2 regions of the Pararhizobium sp. LjRoot238 genome follow, and region 1 is predicted to be linked to the other one. Evidence: riboswitches for the same ligand, from Rfam matches in the RefSeq annotation. Region 1 holds a riboswitch; the other holds the start of a gene.
What was found. A riboswitch is a leader RNA that binds a small molecule or an ion and turns the genes downstream of it on or off. The one in region 1 is predicted to bind cobalamin.

Region 1 (4,665 bases):
CCGCTGGCTGTCCGCCATCCGCGCCGATCTTCCGGCAACATCGATCTACATGGAAGCGGACTACTCCAACCAGATGAATCGCGATCTGGCGGCCGGCGACCTCGATCTCGCCATCCTCTACACACCGCACTACCTGCCCGACCTGCATTATGAGCGGATCGGAGAAATGACCTACAGACTGGTCAGCACCATCGCGCGAACAGTCAGCGACCTGCAGCCAGAAACCTATATCCAGGCCGTCTACTCCCCCGCCTTCGACCGGGCGCACAGGCTGGCGCTGCCGCATCTGTCGGCCGCACCGCTGGCTTCGGGGCAGAACATCGCCATCGTGGATTTGCTGAAGACGCTGGGTGGCGCCGCCTACGTGATGAGCGGCACCGCAACGCAGCTTGCCAAAGAGGGTACTGCCTTCCCTGTGGAAGATGCCCCTGCCATTCCGCAGGCAGTCTATGCCGCGACCAGCATCCGCACGCGTCACGCGCATCAGCACCGCCGCATTATCGGCGTGATGCAGGACCTGCTGGCTTCGTAGATGCCTTCTGCAGAAATGCCATCAAAGCTGGACGGCAAGTTCCTTGTTTTGCGTTTCTATCAACCTGGCCAGCATCTCGGGCCCCGAGACCGGATAGGCGATCGCGTAGCCCTGCAGAACATCGCAGCCGAGGCGCGTCAGAAGCTTGGCATGCTCCAGCGTCTCGACCCCTTCGGCCACCACTTCGATGTCGAGCGCCTTGGCGATATCAACGATCGACCGCAACAGCCGCTTCTGTTCGCGCGACGTGGTGATCGGAAATACCAGCCGCCGGTCGATCTTCAGCCGCCGCGGTTTCACCTTCGTCAGCCCGATGATCGAGGCGTGTCCGGAACCGAAGTCGTCGATCTCGATGTCGATGCCCATACCCTTCAGCGCAGCAACATTGGAAAGCACGCCTTCCTCGCTGTCGTCCAGAAAGATCGTCTCCAGCAACTCGAATGACAGCGTATCCGCCTCGACGTCCAGTTGCTGCAAGTCGTCAATCAAAAGCGGATCGGACAGCCGCGCCGCCGAGACATTCACCGCGATCCGTGGAACGAGCACGCCCTGCCGCATCCAGGCGCGCCGGTCTTTCAACGCCGCTTTCAGAATTGCAGCATCCAGGTCGTCCAGCATGCCAAGATTTCCCGCGACGGTGAGGAATTCACCCGGCAACAGAAGCCCGCGTTTCGGATGGCGCCAGCGCGCCAAAGCCTCCAAGCCGACGATACGGCGCGTGCGCGCATCGACCTGCGCCTGGTAAAAGGGAACAAACTCTCCCTTTTCCAGGCCGCGCGCAAATTGCTTGGCAACGCGGCGCTCGTTGTTGAGCTGCGCCTTGAGTTGCGCCGAGAACACCTCCACCCTGCCCCGGCCAAGTTTCTTGGCGCGATGAAGGGCGATATCGGCTTCGGCCAGCAGATTGGCGATGTTTCTACCGCTGGCGGACGCCAGGCCGATCGACGCACCGGTGCGCAGCACTTCGTCATTGTGCCATATCGATTGCTTCAGCTGCTGGGCCAGCCGCTCGGCGACCGTCTTCAAATCTTCGATGGAGTCGAAATTGGCGATCAGAACCGCAAATTCGTCGCCGCCTATGCGGGTGACGAAGGCGCTATTTGGCAATGCGGCGACAATCCGGCTGGCCGCGGATTTCAGCACATTGTCACCCACGGAGTGACCGGCCGTGTCGTTGATCTGCTTGAACCGGTCGAGACCGATGTAGAGGATCGCCAACTTGTCGAGCCCCGCATCCTCTGAAAGTTCGGCCAATCGGCGATCGAAGAAGCGGCGGTTCGGTAGCCCGGTCAGGTAGTCGTGTTCGGCCGCATGTTCGATCCGCCGGGCGCTCGCCTCGAGAGCAACTGCGCGCTTTTCGGCAATGGCTTTCTGGCGCTGCAGTTCCCGATTGAGCAGCACGTCCGCCGTCACGTCCCATTCGACGCCGATGAACGTGATATTTCCGTCCTGCTCGAAGCAATGCGCCCTCGACCGGAGATATCGAAGTTTGCCGTTTGGCAGAACAATACGATACTCCGACGAATAGATGCCCTTGCCTTTGATGGCATCGGCGAAATCCGCCTCTGCCTGCTCCCGGTCATCAGGATGGATCGCCTTGGCCCACACCGCCGCCTTGACGCGCTTGTTTGTCTTGCCGGTTCCATAGAGCCGGTGCATCTGCTTATCCCAGACGACTTCATCCGTCTGCGTATCGTGTTCCCATACGCCGATCCGGGAGGCATCGAGCGCGAGCTCCAGCCTCCGAAGAATATTCTGAAATTCCTGTTCGGACCTCGCCGTTTTCATTGTTTTCTCTGTGAATGATTCTTCGCAAATAGACGCGCGCGGTATTCTGCCGCAAGGTTCCTAAAGAACTATTTCCTTCGCAAAACGCGAAATGTAACCAGAAATACAAGCAACCATTCAGTGTTATTTAAAGTAGACGGCCTCGACCGGCGCACTTTGCTCCCCAATTCAGAAGGATAGACCTACGAGCGAACTTCGGCAATCGCGACGGCAAAGCGGCATCGCGGGTCGCATCGTCGAATTGACATGAGCCAGGGGACATCATAATCATCGTCGGATCAATTGGTTCCTTGGAAGCGAACGCTTCCGGGGAGTAAATGGGAACGTGACGGATGGACCCATGCTGGGCATCTCAATCACGGCCGACCCCGCGACTGTAGAGCGGTCAGAGTTTGTCATGCCGGTCGATCCGGCAAAAGCCACTGCGGCGCGGGCCTTGGCCCGCACCTTGGGAAGGCGAGACAGGCTCACTGGTGCCAAGCACCTGACGCCGCGAGCCAGGAAACCTGCCGGTTGATGAAGGGCATGGTGCCCAATTGGTGGGAAATTTCCCACGCGCCATCACGGAGGTTGTCATGGCTACGTCTACAGTTTCGAGCATTCCGCTCTCCCTCAACGACCGCATCACCGCCGGTATCCTCGCCCTTCTGATCGGCGGGTTCCTGGTTTTCGGCGCCGGTCTCGCCAATTCCGCCGTGCTGCACGATACCGCGCACGACGTTCGCCACTCCTACGGTTTCCCCTGCCATTGATCGGCTGATGTGGGAAGCTGCGCGCTTTTCGCATTCGATCCGACAGCAGAACGCGGGTTTCGATGAAACCACGCTTCGACGGTTCATGCGCCCGTGCTGCGGCACCGGGCGGCATTTGCCGTGGGGATTTCAAACACAGCAAGCCGGAGAGGGCTGACGCGCAGCCGCTCCGCTTGAACCTGGGAGTATCGAAATGATTGTCAAAACGCTTCTGGCCGCGTTGGTGGCTGGACTGATTGCGGGTGTCTTTACGACGGTGGCGCAGACTGCGCGGGTCGTTCCGATCATCCTTCACGCCGAAGAATATGAAGGCAAGGAGCCTGCCGCGGAACAGCCCGCCGGCACCGAGGATCAACAGCAACAGCATTCGTCACTGGAGAAGACATCCGCGATCGGCGAACTACTTGCGGCATTTTCTCCGATCACGCCGGCTTACGCCCATGAGGGCGAGCATGAAGACGAAGGCGGCATCATGTTTGGCATGAGCCGGTTTTCAGGAACCTTGCTCGCCAATCTCGTAACCGGCACAGGTTTCAGCCTGTTGCTGACCGGTATCAGCTTGCTGATCGGCTATCCAATCACGCTTCGCAACGGCGTCCTCTGGGGCGCTTGCGGTTGGCTGGCGGTCCACATGCTACCCGCAATCGGACTGCCGCCGGAATTGCCCGGCTTTCCGGCGGCCGACCTGCACGACCGGCAGATATGGTGGATGGCGACGGTCTTGCTCTCCGGAGCAGGCCTGTATCTGCTTGCGCTGCGCCCCGAAATCGTCGCGAAAATCGCCGGCCTTGTGGCGATCGCCGCGCCGCATATCTACGGCGCGCCGCAGCCTGCGGATATTTCGAGCCCGGTTCCGGCCGTTCTCGGCGCCGAATTCGCCGTTGCCGCGCTGGCGACCGCCCTTGCCTCGTGGATCGTGCTCGGCCTTGTCTCGGGTTATTTCAACGAGCGCTTCCTGAAATCTGCATAACGAACCAGCTTGCAACATCAGCCGCCTGCGCGTTCGAGATGAGTGCGCAGGCGGCTTTTTTGTGTCTCCTCGTCGAGAAGCACGCAGACATCGCAAAAGGTCCCGCCATCCGTTCGGTAATACAGGCAGCAGCCGCTTCGCAGGCGAAAAATGCGCTCGACTGGCACGCCACTCACGATCGAGGCGATCTTTTGATAGCGCAATGCGCTTGAACAGAGCGGCGAGCCTTCCGTGTTGACGATAGCGAGCGCCGAAGCCATCGCTCGCTCCTCTTGCGCCGATGCCGCGCCGATTTCGAGAAACGCGCCGGCAATGCCGTCGGCAGCCAGCCGCCATTGCGCAACCGACGACAAACCGGTACGGGCCTTCACCGTTTCGACGACCGGCGCAAGGCTGGCAACGAAGCTGCCGTGAAACAGGGATGCACTGTCACGGCCTTGGCGAAACTTGCGAAAGCGAAAATGAAAGCGGCGGGCATCGGATGGGCAGACCAGCGTAATCTCGCCCGCGTTTTTCGGAGCATACGGTTCAAAACGGATAGCGAGGCTTCCCGGATCGAGATCCGGCACCAGCCCGGTCCTCAGATAGAGGGCACCGGCAGCGATGCTGAGTTGGTGGCTGCA
Region 2 (4,665 bases), 460 kb from region 1:
GGCGTCATCGTCCTGAAGCAGGCTTTCGAGAATACGGACGTCATCGATGCGGCAAGCGATGTCTTCGACGAGATCATCAACGAGCAGAATCGCACCAATACCGGCGGCGGTGACCATTTTGCCAAGCCCGGCGCCAACGACCGCATCTGGAATTCGCTGGAGAAGCACTGCCTGAAGGATCCGGAGAATTTCGCGACCTATTACGGCAACATGCTGATCGCGCTGGTCAGCGAGGCCTGGCTCGGGCCGAGCTACCAGATGACGGCGCAGGTCAACCGGGTCAATCCGGGCGGTGCGGCGCAATCGGCGCATCGCGACTATCATCTCGGCTTCCAGACATCAGCCGTGATCGAGCAGTTTCCTGCCCATGTGCATCGGCTGTCGCCGGTGCTCACCTTGCAGGGGGCGGTTGCCCATTGCGATATGCCGCTCGAAAGCGGGCCGACGCTGTTTCTGCCCTACAGCCAGACCTATGTGCCGGGCTATCTGGCACTGAAACGACAGGAATTTCGCGACTATTTTGATCGGAACCACGTGCAACTGCCGCTGTCCAAGGGCGATCTGGTGTTCTTCAACCCGGCGCTTTTCCACGCTGCCGGCACCAATCGTTCGGCCGGCATCAAGCGTGTCGCCAATCTGCTGCAGGTTTCGTCCGCCTTCGGCCGGGCGATGGAGACGGTCAACCGCGAGCGGATGAGTGCAACGCTCTATCCGGCCCTGAGAGCCATGCTGGACGATGGACGGCTATCTGATGCGCAGGCGGCCAATGCGATCGCGTCCTGCGCGGAAGGCTATTCCTTCCCCACCAACCTGGACCGCGATCCGCCGCTCGGCGGCCTGGCGCCGAAGACGCAGGCGCAGTTGATGCATGAGGCGCTGGCTGGCGGATGGGAGGCGGAGGCTTTCGCCGAAGCACTTGCGGCACAGGCGGAGAAGAAACTGAGCTGACGTCAGCACGCCAAATCTTTAAAACTTCCGTCCGGTTTCCGGGCGGAAGTTTTCGGTGTCATCAATGTCTAAAATGGAGGAAACGGAATGAGCAACGATTATGGCCGCCTTGACGGCAAGATCGCGATTGTGACCGGCGGTACGCAAGGATTGGGAGCGACGATCGCGGCGCTGTTTGCCGAACGGGGTGCCGCTGGCATCGTCATCTGTGGTCGCAATGCCGCGAAAGGGGAGGTCAAGGCGGCCGAGATCGGTAAGGCCGCGGGGACCAAGGTGGTGTACGTACAGGCCGATCTCGGAGAGGTGGAGGACGCGCGCAAGGTGGTCGCGGCCTGTGACGCACAGTTCGGCCGTGTCGATGCGCTGGTGAATGCGGCTGCGATTACCGATCGCGGCACCATCCTCGATACAACACCGGAGTTGTTCGACCGCATGTTCGCCGTCAACGTGCGCGCGCCGTTCTTCCTGATGCAGGAGGCGATCAAGGTGATGCGCCGGGAAAAGACAGAGGGGACGATCGTCAATATCGGCTCGATGTCGGCCAAGGCCGGGCAGCCGTTCATCTCAGCCTATTGCGCCTCCAAGGGTGCGCTGGAAACGCTGACCAAGAACACGGCCTATGCGGTGCTGCGCAACCGCATCCGCGTCAACGGGCTCAACATCGGCTGGATGGCGTCGGAAGGTGAGGATCGCATCCAGCGCGAGTTTCATGGCGCCGCGAGCGACTGGCTGGAGGAGGCGGCAGCGAGCCAGCCGTTCGGCCGGTTGGTTGATCCGGCCGAGGTGGCACGCGCCTGTGCCTATCTTTCGTCGGCGGAATCCGGCCTTATGACGGGATCGGTCATCTGCTTCGACCAGTCGATCTGGGGCGCCTATGACGGTTCTCCGCATCCGGTCACTGCCCTGTAAGAGAACAGGCGGGCCGCTTGCATTCGGCGGCCCGCTGTGCCTTTATCGGTTTGGTTCAGGTGCCCGCGAAAGCGGGAGAATCGGGAATCCGGTGAAAATCCGGGACGTGCCCAACGCTGTGACGGGGACGGCTTTGCTTTAATGAATTTCTGAGTATTTTCAGAATTCTGCCACTGAGTCCTCATGTGATTTGGGAAGGCGGCAAGGCCGGTTGATCCGCAGTCAGAAGACCGGCCTGACGAGATAGACCAGCCCCGCGCGGACGGCGGGAGGTTTCGCATTGTTGGGGATCAAACGATGCAAACGGAACCGCAAGACCGCCTTGTCAGGGCGGAAGCATTTTCACCGGACGAGCGCGCCGCCGTCTACCGCGCCATCGAGACCCGCCGCGACGTGCGGGATCAGTTCCTTCCAACGCCTCTGCCGGACGAACTGGTCGCACGGCTTCTCGCCGCCGCCCACAGCGCGCCCTCCGTCGGTTTCATGCAGCCGTGGAATTTCATTGTCGTGCGGGACGAAGACCGGCGCCAAAAGGTGTTCGAAGCCTTTCAGCAGGCCAACGAGGAGGCGGCGCTGATGTTCGATGGCGCCGCGCGCGATACGTATCGCTCGCTTAAACTGGAAGGCATCCGCAAGGCGCCGGTGAGCCTCTGCATCACCTGCGATCCGACCCGCGCCGGCAAGGTCGTTCTCGGCCGGACGCACAATCCGCGTATGGATGCGTTTTCGACGGTCTGCGCCGTGCAGAACTTGTGGCTTGCCGCGCGGGCGGAAGGCGTCGGCGTCGGCTGGGTGAGCATTTTCCACGAGCGCGACGTCAAGGCAGTTCTCGGCATACCCGATCACATCGAGATCATCGCCTGGCTTTGCCTTGGCTACGTCGATCAGCTCTATGCGGAACCCGAACTGGCCGTCAAAGGCTGGCGGCAGCGACTGGCGCTCGATGAACTGGTCTTTGCTGACGCCTGGGGTGTCAAGCCGGCGAGCTAGAGACATTGATCAATTGGTCTGTTGCTGCTGGTATCCGGGGCCTGTCGGATGTTTCAGGTCGATCGACGATTCCTGAGAGGGCAGGAAGCTCGGTCCGACAACGCGCACCTTGCTGTTCTGCGGATCGTAGGGGCGGTCTGCAACGGCAGTCTTTGCCTGCGTCTTGTCGGCCTTGCGCGGTTTGATCTCAAGAATGCCGCTGCCATCGTCCGGCGTACTCTGGTTCGTGGCGGTCTGGCGGGCAGGCGCACAACCGCATTGGCCGGGCTGGCTGCGGTCACGCGTCTTATAGGCGAAAGCCGTGGGCAGTTCTATATAGGGCTCGCCTGTGGAGGCCGAGACCATCTGATCGGTCTCTTCGGTCGCAAGCGCATGGTAATAGAGCGCCGTTTCCGCACCCGGGCATCGGCGTTGGCAAGCCTCGGCATCGCGCTGGAAATCGGCGGGCGTAGCGCTGGACGAGATCGGGAAGAAGGCACCGTCGCAGGTGCGGACGCACAGCGTACGCAGGCTGCCGCCATAGTCAGCGCCCGGCAGGGTGAAATCGGATACATCGGCACTGCCGCGCAAGGCCGGCTCGCTTTCGCTGATCGGCGGCAGATCCTTCAGGATGTTGCGATGCGTTTCCGGCTCTTCGGCCGCGGCCCGCAGGATCTCCTCCTCCTCCTCGGCGCAGCGATTGACGTAGAGAGCGGCCATGATCCGGCGGCGGCTGATTTCGCTGTCGCCACCGGAGACAAGATATTCGCGGCGGGTCTTCAGCGTTTCGAGTTTGATTTCCATCTGCGAGATTTCGCTGTCGAGGGCCGCGCAGGCCTGCTCGTTCGGATCGCCGACGATGATGACGCTGCCGGAACTGCATCCCAGGCGCCGCCGGTCGGCGCGCGCCCTGCGCAGATCAAGGTTCTGCCGTGCGATTGCGCCGGTGTAGTCGCGCAGATTGGCGTTGGAGGCGACGATCTTCGGCAGGTTCGACAGGCGCGCACTCAGCCGTTCGCACACCGTCGCGGCGTCGGCAGTGGCCGTCATGACCATGAGAAGCGGAGCGATAAGCGCCGCGAAGCGAACCGAACGGAAAATCAATGTTTTCTCTCGTCTGAGCGAACCGGCACTCTATCGGGCGTGGCGGATTATTGCCGCGCTCCAAGCCATGTGCCTATCATACCGCCATTCGAAAGAGGCGCAACGCAGTCCGCTTGCCAGCGTTAACGCGAGCCCGGGAAATTCCACCGATGTGGCCGGAGAGCCGCGGTCGCGGCCCTCCGGAAGCCGACGTTAGGCGGCGCGGGCGGTTTCGAGCGACATCGGCGTTTCCAGGACCGGTCCGCCGATTTGAGCGACGGCTTTCATCGTTTCCAGCAGTTCGGTCGTTACTTCCCAGGCGACGGCGACCGCATAGACCGAACCGATGCGCTGCGGTTCGCCGATGCGCTCGCCGGGGCAACCCATGCGGCGGAACATCCGCTCGAGGAAGACATCCGTCACGGTGACGATATGGCTGAGGCCGGAGGACAGTCCGAGTTCGCCGACGCCGCACATCAGTTCCGCGGCGGCGATCGTCACCTGATTGGAGCCGCGATCCTGCGAAATCTCCGGATCAATGCAGAAACGGCTCGACTCCCACACCGAGGCATCGCGAACCTCCGGATTATCCCCGAGCAGAATGGGGAAGGTATCGTCGAGCATGTTGGGCCCAAGCGTCGGAAGCAGCCGCAGAGAGCCGCGCAGGCGGCCGGTCTGGTCGGAGTAGGACAGCACATAGAGGGGATTGGCGTCGTCGTAGTGGTCGATCTCCCAATCGCCGTGGACCGATACATC

Region 2: linked by a shared signal. The riboswitch ahead of bluB (5,6-dimethylbenzimidazole synthase) and the one ahead of ACSQ3F_RS13695 (CbtB domain-containing protein) in region 1 are both predicted to bind cobalamin.

Annotation. Positions count from the first base shown of each region.
Region 1 is NZ_CAXUPP020000001.1:2,812,434-2,817,098, reverse strand. It holds gene ACSQ3F_RS13705 (LysR family transcriptional regulator) at 1-532, shown strand, start outside; gene ACSQ3F_RS13700 (bifunctional diguanylate cyclase/phosphodiesterase) at 554-2,320, opposite strand; cobalamin riboswitch at 2,587-2,848, shown strand; gene ACSQ3F_RS13695 (CbtB domain-containing protein) at 2,896-3,072, shown strand; gene ACSQ3F_RS13690 (CbtA family protein) at 3,266-4,042, shown strand; gene ACSQ3F_RS13685 ((2Fe-2S)-binding protein) at 4,060-4,665, opposite strand, start outside.
Region 2 is NZ_CAXUPP020000001.1:3,272,755-3,277,419, forward strand. It holds gene ACSQ3F_RS15880 (phytanoyl-CoA dioxygenase family protein) at 1-948, shown strand, start outside; gene ACSQ3F_RS15885 (SDR family oxidoreductase) at 1,036-1,857, shown strand; cobalamin riboswitch at 1,898-2,110, shown strand; gene bluB (5,6-dimethylbenzimidazole synthase) at 2,155-2,847, shown strand; gene ACSQ3F_RS15895 (DUF2865 domain-containing protein) at 2,857-3,882, opposite strand; gene ACSQ3F_RS15900 (acyl-homoserine-lactone synthase) at 4,123-4,665, opposite strand, start outside.